2 regions of the Streptomyces sp. NPDC001222 genome follow, and region 1 is predicted to be linked to the other one. Evidence: riboswitches for the same ligand, from Rfam matches in the RefSeq annotation. Region 1 holds a riboswitch; the other holds the start of a gene.
What was found. Region 1 has a riboswitch for S-adenosylmethionine ahead of ACFY2Z_RS01080 (aminotransferase class V-fold PLP-dependent enzyme). Riboswitches for the same ligand answer to the same signal wherever they lie in the genome.
Positions count from the first base shown of each region.

Region 2: another riboswitch for S-adenosylmethionine. It lies ahead of ACFY2Z_RS23530 (amino acid ABC transporter permease); the one in region 1 lies ahead of ACFY2Z_RS01080 (aminotransferase class V-fold PLP-dependent enzyme).

Region 1 is NZ_JBIAXT010000001.1:233,216-240,469, reverse strand. It holds gene ACFY2Z_RS01090 (rhomboid family intramembrane serine protease) at 1-272, shown strand, start outside; gene ACFY2Z_RS01085 (Lrp/AsnC family transcriptional regulator) at 407-688, shown strand; gene ACFY2Z_RS01080 (aminotransferase class V-fold PLP-dependent enzyme) at 880-2,241, opposite strand; SAM riboswitch class IV at 2,443-2,559, opposite strand; gene trpD (anthranilate phosphoribosyltransferase) at 2,697-3,761, opposite strand; gene ACFY2Z_RS01070 (cytochrome bc complex cytochrome b subunit) at 3,897-5,534, opposite strand; gene ACFY2Z_RS01065 (Rieske 2Fe-2S domain-containing protein) at 5,531-6,589, opposite strand; gene ACFY2Z_RS01060 (c-type cytochrome) at 6,586-7,254, opposite strand, start outside.
Region 2 is NZ_JBIAXT010000018.1:40,070-47,323, reverse strand. It holds gene ACFY2Z_RS23535 (amino acid ABC transporter ATP-binding protein) at 1-376, opposite strand, end outside; gene ACFY2Z_RS23530 (amino acid ABC transporter permease) at 373-1,353, opposite strand; SAM riboswitch class IV at 1,689-1,798, opposite strand; gene ACFY2Z_RS23525 (glutathione S-transferase C-terminal domain-containing protein) at 1,886-2,770, opposite strand; gene ACFY2Z_RS23520 (MarR family winged helix-turn-helix transcriptional regulator) at 3,181-3,675, shown strand; gene ACFY2Z_RS23515 (TetR/AcrR family transcriptional regulator) at 3,736-4,302, shown strand; partial or broken gene ACFY2Z_RS23510 (hypothetical protein) at 4,508-4,651, shown strand; gene ACFY2Z_RS23505 (alpha/beta fold hydrolase) at 4,746-5,465, opposite strand; gene ACFY2Z_RS23500 (alpha/beta hydrolase) at 5,486-6,466, opposite strand; gene ACFY2Z_RS23495 (amidohydrolase) at 6,753-7,254, shown strand, end outside.

The DNA.
Region 1 (7,254 bases):
TCGGCGCCTCGGGGTCGATCTCCGCGGTGCTCGGCGCGTTCCTGTTCCTGTTCCCCGGGGCCCGGGTGACCAGTCTTTTCCCGTTCCTCTTCTTCCTGCCGCTGCGCTTCCCCGCCTGGGTGGTGCTGCCCTTCTGGGCGACACTGCAGTGGATCGCGGCGGGCCGCGCCGCCCAGGGCCCGGGCGTCGCCTATCTGGCCCATGTGGTGGGGTTCGCACTGGGCTTCCTCTACGCCTGGGTGCGCAGGCCCGTACTGGTGGCGCCCCCGTGAACCCCCGCGTCCGCGACGGGACACGGACGTACTCCGGCAGGCGGTTCCCGCGCCGCCGGAGTACGTCTGTTGGTGCGCGATGGAGCAGGTCTTAGAGTGACAGTCCGAGCGTGCACCTAGGGAGACTGTCAGCCGTGATCACTGCGATCGTGCTCATCAAGACCAGCGTGGACCGGATCCCCGAGATCGCCGAGTCGATCGCCGCGCTGGACTGCGTCAGCGAGGTCTTCTCCGTCACCGGCACGTACGACCTGATCGCCATGGTCCGGGTGCAGGCCCATGACGACCTGGCGGACGTCATCCCCGGCCGGATCAGCAAGATCCCGGGCGTGCTGGCCACGGACACGCATGTCGCCTTCCGCACGTACTCCCAGCACGACCTGGAGGCGGCGTTCGCGATCGGGCTCGACAACTAGTGCCCCCACAGGCACGTTCGCCCCGTCGCGGAGCACGCTCCCCCCAGCTCTCGGCTTCGCTCGAGCAGGGGGGACCCCATGACGCCGCTCCTTGACGGGCAGACGCTGCCACGCCGCACTCGGCGGTCACCCACCGATCAGCCGTGTAGACAACGCTTCAGGTCAACACACCTGGTGCGGTGACCGGGGTGTCAGACCGCCGGGACGCAGCGCCCGTCCTCCGTGCGGTACGTCCACCGCGCGCCCTCCCGGACCAGTTCCCCGACCGCCCGGACGAACCGCTCCACATGCTCGTCGGGCGTGCCCGCGCCGAAGCTGACGCGGATGGCGTTCAGGGACCGCTCACCGGGCACGGCCTCGGGGGCGCCGCACTCGCCCTGGGTGCCCGGGTCGCCGCCCAGCAGGGTGCGGACCAGCGGATGGGCGCAGAAGAGGCCGTCGCGCACGCCGATGCCGTACTCGGCGGAGAGCGCGGCGGCGAAGTGGGAGCTGTTCCAGCCCTCGACGACGAACGAGAGGACGCCGACACGGGGCGCCTCGTCGCCGAAGAGGGAGAGCACCTTGACCTCCGGGATCCCGGCGAGTCCGTCCCGGACCCTGCGGACGAGGAACTGCTCACGGGCGACGAGCGTGTCGAAGCCCGCTTCTGTGAGGGCCTTGCAGGCCGAGGCGATGGCGTAGGCGCCGATCACATTGGGCGAACCGGCCTCGTGCCGCGCGGCGCTCTCGTGCCAGTCGACGTCCACTCCCCCGTCCGTCCGCCGGGTGACCCTGCGGCTGGCTCCGCCGCCCGCGAGGTAGGGCTCGGCCGCGCGCAGCCAGTCGGCACGGCCCGCCAGCACGCCTGAGCCGAAGGGGGCGTAGAGCTTGTGGCCGGAGAAGGCGACCCAGTCCACCCCGAGGTCCGTGACCGACACGGGGTGGTGCGGGGCCAGCTGGGCGGCGTCCAGGACGATACGGGCGCCGTGCGCATGGGCGGCCTCCGCCAGCTCGCGTACGGGCCACAGCTCGCCGGTGACGTTGGAGGCACCGGTGACGCAGACGAGGGCCGGTCCGTGGGGGTCGCGGTCCGCGAGGGCGCGCTCCAGGGTCCGTACGGCCTGCTGCGGGGTGCGCGGGGCGTCCAGGACGGTGACCCGGGCTTCCCGCCAGGGCAGCAGCGAGGCATGGTGCTCGGTCTCGAAGACGAAGACCTGGCAGTCGGCCGGCAGGGCGGCGGCGAGGAGGTTGAGCGAGTCGGTGGTGGACCGGGTGAAGATCACCTGGTCCTCCCCGCGGCAGTCCAGGAAGGCGGCGACGGTCTTCCGGGCGTTCTCGAAGAGGTCCGTGGACAGCTGCGACAGATACCCGGCGCCGCGGTGGACGCTGCCGTAGTAGGGCGCGTACGCCGCCACGTCGTCCCAGACCCGCTGGAGCGCCGGGGCGCTGGCCGCGTAGTCGAGCGCGGCGTAGGTGACGGCGCCGCCCGTGACGAGCGGGACGCTGACATCCCTGCCCAGAACGGGCAGCGGGGCACAAACGGACTGGTCGGCGGCAAGGGTGGAGACAGACATGGATGGACTCCCGTGAAGGCAGAGGGGATCACCGCACCGAAGGGCGCGCGCACGGGCGCGCGGCTGCCTCGACGGCACGGGAAAAGGGTGAAAAGGGGATGCGGAGGCGGGGCTCTGCGGCCCTAGCGCATTCGCTTGCTCACGGAAGGCTCCCTCGAACGACCAGGACCCCTGGCCCCACGCTCACCACAGCGTGTGAGGGGTCCGCGCTTGCCGTGGACCTCGCTGCCCACGACCCGGTCTTCACCCGGGGCACCCCGCCACGGACGGAGGGTTGCCGGACAGCCGGCCGGGGCCGAGTGGCTGTCGCTCATGACCTGGGCAGGACGCTACGTGACATGATCGGGCGGCCGCAACATCTGTCCGGATGCCGGGACATACGCCCTCCGGCGCACAGGCGACGGCATGCGAAAGGGGGAGCCCGGCCGTGCCGCGCTCCCCCTTCGCCCCGGGGCTCAGCGGTGGCTCGCGGCCACCCAACGCTCCAGAGACCGCTTCGCGGCGCCCGAGTCGATCGACTCCTCCGCCCTCGCCATCCCGGCCCGCAGCTGCTCGGCCAAGGGCGCCCCGGTGGGCTCCAGGGCCACCAGCGCCGCCGCCGAGTTCAGCAGCACCGCGTCCCGCACCGGCCCGGTCTCCCCGTCCAGCAGACGCCGCGCCACGTCGGCGTTGTAGGAGGCGTCGGCGCCGCGCAGCGCCTCCACCGGCACCAGCTCGATGCCGACGTCCCGGGGATCGAAGGTCTCCTCGGCGACCTTGCCGTCGCGGACCACCCAGACCCGGGACGTCGAGGTGGTCGTCAGCTCGTCCAGTCCGTCGTCGCCGCGGAAGACCAGGGACGAGTTCCCGCGCTCGGCGAGGACTCCCGCCACGATGGGCGCCATCCGCGGGTCGGCGACCCCCACCGCCTGGGCCTTCACCCGCGCCGGGTTGGTCAGCGGACCCAGCACGTTGAACGTCGTACGGATCCCGAGCTGGCCGCGCGCCGCGGCCACATGCCGCAGTGCGGGGTGGAACTTCACCGCGAAGCAGATGGTGATCCCGGCCTCCTCCGCCACCTCGGCCGTCCGCCGCGGGGTGAGGTCCAGATTGATGCCGAGCTTCTCCAGCACGTCCGAGGAGCCGGACGCGGACGACGCGGCCCGGTTGCCGTGCTTGACGACCTTCGTGCCCGTGCCGGCCACCACGATCGACGACATCGTGGAGATGTTGACCGTCTTCGCGCCGTCGCCGCCGGTACCGACGATGTCGACCGCCGGACCCGGCACCTCGATCACGTTCGCGTGCTCGTACATGGCCCGGACGAGCCCGGTGATCTCCTCGACCGTCTCGCCCTTCGCCCGCAGCGCCACGACGAAGGCGGCGATCTGCGCGTCCGTCGCCTCGCCGCGCATGATCCGGTCCATCGCCCAGGCCGTGTCGTCCACGCTCTGGTCCTGGCCGTCCAGCAGGGCGTTCAGCACCCGGGGCCAGGAACGGCCCGCCGCGGTGTCGCCTCCAGCGGGGTTCACAGCGCTCATAAGCCGCTCCTGGGTCGGTGTCCCGGCCGGGACACGTTTCTCGAACAGGTCCACCCTATCCAGCCCCGGGCACGGCAAAGGGCCCCGTCCGGATGTGGACGGGGCCCTTCGACCGTGGCGTGGCGCGCGCAGCGATCAGTGGTGGCCGTGGCCGCTCGTGATCTCCTTGTACTCCTCGACCGTGGCCTTGGGGATCTGGTTGTCCTCCCCGTAGTAGGCGTTGCTCAGGCGGGCACGCAGCTTCTCCGAACCCTTGACCTTCCGCTCGACGCCGTTCTCGTCGACCGTCGGGCCGATCTCGGCCGGCTTGTACTGCTCGTGCGCCGTGAGCGTGTGCAGCTGCTCCTGGCTGAGCGGCTCGTGGACCTCGATGAACTCACCGTGCGGCAGCCGCTTGATGATGCCCGACTCGCGGCCGTGCAGCACCTTGTCCCGGTCGCGGCGCTGGAGGCCGAGGCAGATCCGCTTGGTGACGATGAACACGAGCACCGGCACCACGAAGAAGGCGATGCGGACGAACCAGGTGATCGAGTTGATCGACAGGTGGAAGTGCGTGGCCCAGATGTCGTTGCCGCCACCGACGAGCAGCACGAAGTACCAGGAGATCCACGCGGCGCCGAAGCCGGTACGCGTCGGCGCGTTGCGCGGGCGGTCCAGGATGTGGTGCTCGCGCTTGTCGCCCGTGACCCAGGACTCGATGAACGGGTAGACCGCGATGGTGACCAGGACCAGCGGGAAGATCACCAGCGGGATGAACACACCCAGGACAAGCGTGTGGCCCCAGAAGTTGATCTCCCAGCCCGGCATCGTACGGATGAGGCCCTCGGAGAAGCCCATGTACCAGTCGGGCTGAGCGCCCGTGGAGACCTGGTCCGGACGGTAGGGGCCGATGGCCCAGATCGGGTTGATCTGCGCGATCGCCGCGATGGCCGCGATGACCCCGAAGACCAGGAAGAAGAAGCCTCCGGCCTTGGCCATGTAGACCGGCAGCAGCGGCATGCCGACGACGTTGTTGTTCGTCTTGCCGGGACCCGCGAACTGCGTGTGCTTGTGGTAGAAGACCAGGATCAGGTGGCCGACCACCAGGCCGAGCATGATGCCCGGCAGCAGCAGGATGTGGATCGAGTAGAACCGGGCCACGAAGTCGCCGCCGGGGAACTCGCCGCCGAAGAGGAAGAAGGACAGGTACGTGCCGACGATCGGCACGGACAGGATCGCGCCCTCCATGAAGCGGACACCGGTGCCGGAGAGCAGGTCGTCCGGGAGCGAGTAACCGGTGAAGCCGGTGAACATGCCCAGGACGAACAGCAGGAAGCCGAACAGCCAGTTGATCTCACGCGGCTTGCGGAACGCGCCCGTGAAGAACACGCGCATCATGTGCACGAACATGCCGGCGAGGAAGATCAGCGCCGCCCAGTGGTGGATCTGCCGGATCAGCAGACCGCCACGGACGTCGAAGCTGATGTGCAGCGTCGAGTTGAACGCCTCGCTCATCAGCTGACCCTGGAGCGGCACGTAACTGCCGTGGTACACCACCTCGTTCATCGAGGGGTGGAAGAACAGCGTCAGGTACACACCCGTGAGGATGATGATGATGAAGCTGTAGAGGCAGACCTCACCCAGCATGAACGACCAGTGGTCGGGGAAGATCTTGCGCATGTTCGACTTGGCCAGGGAGTAGATCCCCAGGCGGCCGTCGGCCCAGTCGGCGACGCGCTCGCCGGCCGGTGCCCGTCCGCGCGAAGCGGACTCAGGGGTCGTTGAAGTGCTCATCCGCGCTCCCAGAAAGCAGGACCGACGGGCTCTTCGAAGTCGCCGAGCGCCTCGAGGTAGCCGTCCGCGTTGACGCCGATATGCAGCTGCGGCAGAGCGTGACCAGCCGGGCCGAAGATGACCCGGCCACCGTCGGAGAGATCGAAGGTGGACTGGTGGCACGGGCAGAGGACGTGGTGCGTCTGCTGCTCGTACAGGGAGATCGGGCAACCGACGTGGGTGCAGATCTTCGAGTAGGCCACGATGCCCTCGTGGGACCACGAGAGTTCCCGCTTGTCCTTGATGTTCTCCGGCTGGAGCCGGACGAGCATCAGGGCGGCCTTCGCGATCTGCTGCTGGAAGTCCTCGTTGGTCTCCTCCAGGCCCTCGGGCTTGGCGAAGGTGAGCGAACCGACCGCGATGTCCGAGGGACGCATCGGCTGGTTCGTGTTCATGTTGACGAGGAGCTTGCCCTTGGACCACAGCGTGTGGCGCAGCTTGGTGCCGGGCAGCGTGCCGAGGTCACGCAGCAGGAACAGACCGGAGAGCGGCACCATGGCCAGCGCGCCGAACATCGTGTTCCGGATCAGCGAGCGACGGCCGAGCTGCGACTCCTTGGCACCCGCCTGGAAGTCGGCGAGGACCTTCGCCTTGACCTCGGGCGCCGCCTCGATCGGGTGACGCTCGTCGGCGACCTCGACGTCGGACATCAGGGTGCGGGCCCAGTGGACCGCGCCCGCGCCGATCGTGAACAGCGCCACGCCCAGCGTCAGGCCCAGCGCGAAGTTCATCGCGCTGATGTGCCCGATCGGGAAGACGTAGATCGACCGGTCGTTCGGGATCGTGACGTACGAGGCGATGAAGCCGAGGGTGGCCAGCATCGACACGGTGAACAGCATGGCGACCGTGCGCTCGGAGCGCTTGGCGGCCCGCGCGTCGATGTCCTGGATCCGGTGCTCGTGGGGCGGCAGCCCCGGGTCGGCGAACGGGTTCTCCTCGTCCGCGACCGCTACGGCACCGTGCTCGTCGTCCTGCTCAGCGGGCAGGTTCTCTTCGGGAATGTCTTGGCTACTCATGACTTCTTGGCCTTTGCGGTCCGAGCGGCGACCCAGACGGCGACCGCGATCAGCGCGCCCAGTCCGAAGATCCAGGCGAAGAGGCCCTCGGAGACCGGGCCGAGTCCGCCCAGGTCGAGACCGCCGGGGTTCTCGGTCTGGTCACCGTTGACCGCCTTGACGTAGGCGATGATGTCCTTCTTGTTCTGCTGCGACAGGGTGGTGTCGGGGAAGGACGGCATGTTCTGCGGGCCGGTCTGCATGGCCTCGTAGATGTGCTTCGGGTCGACGCCCCCGAGGCTCGGCGCGAACTTGCCGTGCGTCAGCGCACCGCCCTCGCCCGTGACGTTGTGGCACTGCGCGCAGTTGGTGCGGAAGATCTCGCCGCCCCTGGCGACGTCGGCACCCTCGGGGCTGTAGTCGTTCTTCGTCGGCACGGCCGGGCCGGCGCCGAGCGAGGAGATGTACGCCGCGAGCTGGTCGATCTGGGCCTGCGAGTAGATGTTCTTCTTCTTCGTCACCTGGGGGCCCTGGGAGGTGGCGGCCGGCATACGGCCGGTGCCCACCTGGAAGTCCACGGCCGCGGCGCCGACGCCGACCAGGCTCGGACCGTCGGAGCCGCCCTGACCGCCGGTGCCGTGGCAGCTGGCGCAGCCCACCTGGTAGAGCTTCTTGCCCTCCTCGAT
Region 2 (7,254 bases), on a different contig from region 1:
TCGCGACCGGGGCGGCGGTCACGTTGTCCAGCACGGTCAGATGCGGGAAGAGATTGAAGTTCTGGAAGACGAACCCGATACGGCTGCGCTGGGCCAGGATCGTCCGCTCGCTCAGCTCCTTCAGATGGTCGCCGTGCCGGCGCACGCCGATGGGTTCGCCGTTCACGCTGACATAGCCGCGTTCGGGCTTCTCCAGGTGGTTGATCACGCGGAGCAACGTCGACTTGCCGGAGCCGGAGGGGCCGAGGATCACCGTCACCTCACCCGGCCGTACGGTCAACTCGATGCCGTTCAGCACCCGGTGGGTGCCGAAGGACTTGTGCACGTCGTGGACCTCGACGGCGGCGGGAGGAGTCGAAAGCGCCTCGGTGGTCATACGGCGGCCTCCCTGCGCGCACGTTCCCGCAGGTCGCGAAGGCCGTTGCGGAGTCGGTGGAACGGGGTCGGCGGCAGGGACCGGGTGGCGCCCCGGGCGTAGTGCCGCTCGACGTAGAACTGGACGACCGACACGAGGCTCGTGAGGACCAGGTACCAGACGGTGACGACCAGCAGCAGCGGGACGATGTCGCCGGGGTAGGTGCTGCCCATGGTCTGCGCGGCGCCGAACAGGTCCAGCAGGGAGACGTAGAACACCAGCGAGGTGCCCTTGATCAGGCCGATCAGCTGGTTGACGTAGGCGGGGACGATGGACCTGAGGGCCTGCGGCAGGACGATCCTCCTGAACTGGTGGCCCCTGGGCAGCCCGAGGGCCGCGGCCGCCTCGTGCTGGCCCTGGTCGACGGAGAGGATGCCGCCGCGGACGACCTCCGCGGCGTAGGCGGCCTCGTTCAGGCTCAGGCCGACGACGGCGACGGCCATGTCGGTGGCGAGCCGTGACTCGTCGAAGGTGAGGAAGGCCGGGCCGAAGGGGACGCCGATGCTCAACGTCTTGTACAGCGCGCCGAGGTTGTAGAGGAAGATCAGCACCACGATCAGGGGTACGGAACGCAGCGCCCACACATAGGTCCAGCTCACCGCGCGCAGTACGGGGCTCCGGGAGAGCCGGGCCAGGGCGAGGAGGATGCCGCCGAGCAGGCCCAGTACCGCGCTGAGCGCGGTCACTTCGAGGGTGACGAGCAGTCCGTCGAGGAGGGTGGGCCGCAGGAACCAGTAGGCGAAGCGGTCCCACTGGTAGAAGGGGTTGGACACCAGCCCATGGACGAACTGGGCCACCAGCACGAGCACGACGGCGGTGGCGAGCCAGCGGCCCGGTCGGCGCAGGGGCAGCACCCGCTGTGCCGTCGGGGGCCCCGCGCTGATGGCGTCGGGCGGTGGCGGGGCGAGGGACACGGCGGCGCCGAGGGGTTCACTCAAGGCAGGCTCCAGCGGAGTCGGACACCCCGGGCGGCGCGCGCGACCGCACGGCCCGGCAGCAGGAGCGGCGGCCGGGAGTGAGGGGGCGTGGGAGGCGCACGGGACCGGGGGCGGGAGGGAAACGCGGGCGCACCGCGGCGGCGGTGCGCGTCAGGGAGGGGAAACGCCGTCAGCCGTGACAGCGGGCAGAGCCCGGGGTGGTACACAGTGCGCTGTTGACGCGCAGCAGATCGACGGAGCGGTTCGCGCACAGCAGGACGCAGCCCCGGGGCCGCGAAGCGGCTGTCCTCGAAGCTGCGTACATCACTGTCACCGTCACTCTTCCGGCCTGTGGGGCCACGCGCTTACCGAAACGTCATCCGGTCGGGTCGTCACCTGGGGCACCCCACCGCGGAGCGAGGGTTGCCGGTCAGCAAGCCAGGGCTTGTCGCTGACGCTCATGACCTTTCTGGCCGCTAGTTAAGACAGGCGCCCGAAGCGCTGTCAATGTGCGTCCGTCAGGTGATACGTGGGCGGGAGCGCCGGTTCCCGGTCAACAGGAGGCCGCCGCCGTGCCGTTGGGGATGTGCGCCGCCCAGTCGAGGATCTGCACGGCCGCGCCCGCTGCCTCGAGTCCGCGGCAGTGCGTGTGATGCCGTCGGGCGATCCCGTCGAGGTCGAGATGCGGGCCGAAGGCGGGATGGGCGGCCAGTCGGCGGGCGTAGGCCCACAGATGCGGATGGCCGGCCACACGGTGCACGGCGGCGGCGTCCAGGTGCCAGCGGTGCACGGTGTCGAGCTGCACCAGGCTGACCCACAACTCCACGTCTCCAGCGGTGAGTTGATCGCCCAGAAGGTGTTCCTGGTGGGCCAGCCGGCCGTCCAGTGACCGCAGGGTGCGCAGCAGCGAGGTGAGTGCGGCGCCCCGCTCCTCGTCGTCGGCGTCGGCGCGTCCGGCGCGCTGGGCGGCCGCGTCGATGCCCTGGGCGCACAGCCGCCGGACGCCCTCGATCTCCGCGTCGGCGCCCTTCGGACGGAGCCGGGGGCGGCCTGCGCCGAAGCGGCGTGCCAGATCGCGCGTGATGTCCGGGGCGTGCGTGCTGACGATGCGGCCCGACCAGTCGTCACTGAGCACCGGTGCCACGGCGGCTCCGGAGTAGCGATGGGCGCTCGCCTCGTACAGCGGGCGCAGCACGGAGTGTTCGCCGCCGGGCCCGTCGGGCACCGTGGGCAGCAGGGTGACGGGCAGGACCTCGTCGAGGCCGAGCAGGCTGTGGGTGACGGCGATCCGAAGACAGTCCGGACAGGACGGCGACAGGTGGAGGCGGTAGCGGCGCGGTACGGCGTAGTGGCCGCTGCGGGCGTCGCGGCCGATCCTGCCCCGGAAGGCGGGGGCGGGACGGGCGAGCGGGAGTGCGGTCGGGGCAGGGGCGGACATGTCTCTCCCAGGGGTTCGGTCGCGCGAGGGTGCGGTGGGTGGCGGCCCACGGGCGGGCGGCACTCCCCGGATGCGGGGCGGGACGGGACGGGCGCGGGCCCGGCGCCGCCGGTTCAGCGCAGGGGAGCGGACGCGCTGCAGACACGCAGCAGGTCGATGTGACGGCGGGAGGTCAGAAGGAGGGACGGCCGGCGGGGGCGGTGCACTCGGCCGAGGGCCGGCTCCAGGCGTCCCATGCTTCCCTACCTGTTCACTAGGAAATCCCTACTGGAGTGTCGATCGGGCTACGGCCCGCGTCAAGAGGGTGGTCCACGGAGTGAGAGCGCCGCATAGATGCCCAATTGGGGCGGATTACGGTGGTTGGTTCTGTTCTCCGGGCCGCCGACGGTCGGCCAGTAGACTGGGGAACCATGGCCGACTCCCCCGCCCCCGACGACCAGCCCGGACCCGACGGGACGGACGAGGACGGGCTGCTGCCGGCCGAACTGCGCGCCTGGATGCGGCTGCTGGCGGCGGCCGGAGCCATCGAGCAGCGACTGCGCTCCCAGGTCAAGGACGCTCTCGGGGTCTCCCACGACGAGTTCCTGGTGCTGTGCCTGCTGGCCGATCAGCCGGGCGCGGCCCTGCGGATGACACAGATCGCCGAGCTGCTGGGCCGCCCCAAGACCCGGCTGACCTACCAGATCGCCTGTCTGAACCATGCGGACCTGGTGACCCGCCGCTCCGTCTGCGGCGACAAGCGCGGTATCGAGGTCGCCCTCACCGACAAGGGACGGGGACTGCTGCGCGAGGTCTCTCCGGCGCTGGCCGAGACCGTCTCCCAGGCCGTCCTGGAGATGGTCGACCACCGGGAGTGCGACACCCTGCGCGGGCTGCTGTCGGAGGCGCCGGAGGCCACCGGGTGACGGCAGGGCCGAGCCGAGGGCCGTCTTGACAGGACAAAGTGTGACTGATTGACTACTCACATGCAGAAAGACCGCCCCCGCCAGCTGTCCACCGCCGAGGAGCGCCGCGAGACCGTGCTGCGCACCGCGATCGGGGCGTTCGCCGCGCGCGGCTACTTCGGCACCACCACGGCCGAGGTCGCCAAGGCTGCCGGCATCTCCCAGGCGTACGTCTACCGGCTGTTCCCCAACAAGGAGCTGCTGTTCGTCGCCGTGGTCGAGCACTGCTTCGTCCAGGTGCGGGCGAGTCTGGAACGGGCGGCGGCCGAGGCCGAGGGAAGCTCCCCCGAGGTGGTGCTCTCCGCCATGGGAGACTCCTACGCCAAGCTCATCAGCAACAACGACCTGATGCTGATCCAGCTGCACGCGCAGGCGGCGGCCGTCTCGGAACCCGCGGTGCGCGAGGCCGTCCGGCAGGGGTACGCCCGCATGGTGGAGTACGTGCGCGGCGCGTCCGGTGGCAGCGAGCAACAGGTGCAGGACTTCTTCGCCATCGGGATGCTGTGCCATCTGATCGTGTCGATGGGGGCCGACGAGGTGGAGGCCCCGTGGACGCGGACGCTGACAGCGGGGATCACCCACTACTGAGACCGAGACAGCGGCCGATCCCCCCTCGCTACCGCCCGAACGCGCGCTGACCAGCCATTTCCCTGATGTGTTCAGGTTGCTTTCAGGCTGGAGCGCCCCTGTGGCAACTCATGCACCAGAAGCCCCAAAACATTCGCAAAGAGGCCTGGGAGAGCGACGGTTGGGCATGTCATCGTGCGGGCCATGAGCATGTCCGCTCGGCGCCTCGATCGCCGACTGGATGGCCGTCGGTCCGGGCCGTGGCGGTCTGGGCTGGGGCCTGGGCCCGGTCACCCTGTCCTGGACGGTGGCCATCCTCGGCTTCGTGACCTATCTGGCGGTGTCGCGCCGGGACATCGCCACCGTCTGAGGCGGCGAGGCCGGCTCGTCGCATCGGTCCAAAACGGAGAAAGGCCGTGCGGAGGGGACACGAAACCCTCCGCACGGCCATCTTTGACGATGTGTCAGCTTGTCGCGCGGACGGCGTCGCGGATCAGGGCCGCGACCTCCTTCGGCTCCGAGACGGCGACGGCGTGCGAGGCGCCCGAGAGCTCGACGACGGTCGCCCCGGCCCGTTGGGCGCCGAAGCGCTCCACCTCCGGGTTGATCGCCTGGTCCGCGCCGGCCACGAGGGCCCAGGACGGCTTGGTCCGCCACGCGGCCGCCGAGGCGGTCTCCGTGAACGCACCGGCGGCCAGCGGGCGCTGCGCCACCGCGAGGACCTTCGTGACGTCCTCGGGCACGTCCGCGGCGAAGACCGAGGGGAAGGCGTCCTCGGCGATGGTGACCTCGACGGCCGTGTCACCCTCCCCGACGGGGTACGTCCATTCCTTCAGGTTGTTCACCAGCGGGGAGGCGGGGAAGCGGCCCTGCAGCTCGCCGAGGCTCTCGCCCTCCTCCAGGACGTAGGCGGCGACGTAGACGAGGCCGACGACGTTCTCCGTGGTGCCGGCCACGGTGATCAGCGCACCGCCGTAGGAGTGGCCGACCAGCACGACGGGACCGTCGATCCGGGAGGCCACGGAGGCGATGTACGCGGCGTCGGAGGCGAGGCCGCGCAGCGGGTTCGGGGGCGCGACGACCGCGATGCCCTCGCTCTGCAGCTCGGCGATGACCCCGGACCAGCTGGCCGCGTCGGCGAACGCGCCGTGGACCAGGACGACGGTGGGCGTGGAGGTGCTCATGTGTGCTGTCTTCCTCTGGTTCAGGCGGTGTGCAGGGCGGCGTGCAGGGTGCGGACCGCCATGGTGATGGCGGCCTCGGCGCCGTGCGTCTCACGCAGCGCGTTGAGCATCACGAAGTCGTGGATGACGCCCTGGATCCGTACGGCGGTGACGGGGACGCCGGCCTGGCGCAGCTTGTTGGCGTACGCCTCGCCCTCGTCGCGCAGCACATCGGCCTCGGCGGTGATGACCAGCGCCGGGGGCAGACCCGCGAGCTGCTCGGTGGTGGCGCGCAGCGGCGAGGCGGTGATCTGGGCGCGCTCGGCCTCGTCGGTCGTGTACTGGTCCCAGAACCACTGCATGCCGTCCCGGCGCAGGAAGTAGCCGGTGGCGAACTGGTGGTAGGAACCGGTGTCGAAGCTCGCGTCGGTGACCGGGTAGAACAGCACCTGCTGCACCAGCGGCACACCGCCCCGCTCCTTGGCCATCAGCGTCAGCGCCGCGCTCATGTTGCCGCCGACGGAGTCACCGGCCACCGCGATCCGGGTGGCGTCCAGGCCCTTGGAAGCGCCCTGCTCCACGACCCATCGGGCGACGGTGTAGTTCTGCTCGATGGCGACCGGGTAGCGCACCTCCGGGGAGAGGTCGTACTCGGGGAAGACCACCGCGGCGTCCGCCCCGACGGCCAGTTCCCGCACCAGGCGGTCGTGGGTGTGGGCGTTGCCGAACACCCAGCCCGCGCCATGGATGTAGATGATCACCGGCAGCGTGCCCTCGGCACCGGCCGGCTTGACGATCCGTGCCCGGACACTGCCCGTCGGACCGCCGGAGACGGTGATCCACTCCTCGTCCACCGCCGGCTTCTCGATCTCACCGGACTGCACCTCGTCGACCGCCTTGCGCCCCTCCGCGGGGGCCAGGTCGAACAGATAGGGCGGGTTGGCGGTGGCTTCCGCGAAGGCGGCCGCGGCCGGCTCAAGGACCGGCGTGACGGGCTCGATCAGTTCGACGCCATCGGACATGACTATCTCCTGCGTACTGAAGGGCGTTGCTTGTCGTTCCGCACGCTATAACCGGCTGACGGCCGGTATTTGACCCCGAGTGCACGGCCGCTGTGCCCACAGCGCACGGAATGGTGCAGCAGACGGCCCCGCTGGGAAAGGACCGGGGAATTCCTGTGCACTGTCGGTACGCATTCAGTGCACTGGGAGACCACTCGATACGGCGGAGCGGTTCTAGCGTGGCGCTCGAAGCATCCGCGGTCCATTCACTCGGGTTCGATTCCAGGAGGGTCACAAGGTGTCACCCATGCCGGTCGGGGGGCTGGTTCCCCGCACCACCGACGACGAAGCCGCGGAGCTGGTCGTCCGCAACGCGAAGATTCACACCGGGGATCCGCGCCGCCCCCAGGTGGAGGCGCTGGCCATCCGCGACGGTGTCATCACCGTGCTCGGGGACGACGAGGACATGGCTCCCCACATCGGCGCGCACACGAAGGTGGTGGACGCGCTCGGCCGCCGGGCGGTCCCCGGCCTCAACGACGCCCATCTCCATGTGATCCGCGGGGGGCTCAACTACGTACTCGAGCTGCGCTGGGACGGTGTGACCACCCTGCGGCAGGGCCTGGCGATGCTGCGTGAGCAGGCCGCGCGCACACCCAAGGGCCAGTGGGTACGGGTGGTGGGCGGCTGGTCGGCCGAGCAGTTCGCCGAACGGCGGCTGCCGACCGTCGCGGAGCTGAACGCCGCCGCCCCCGACACCCCGGTGTTCGTGCTGCATCTCTACCAGTCGGCGGTGCTCAACCGGGCGG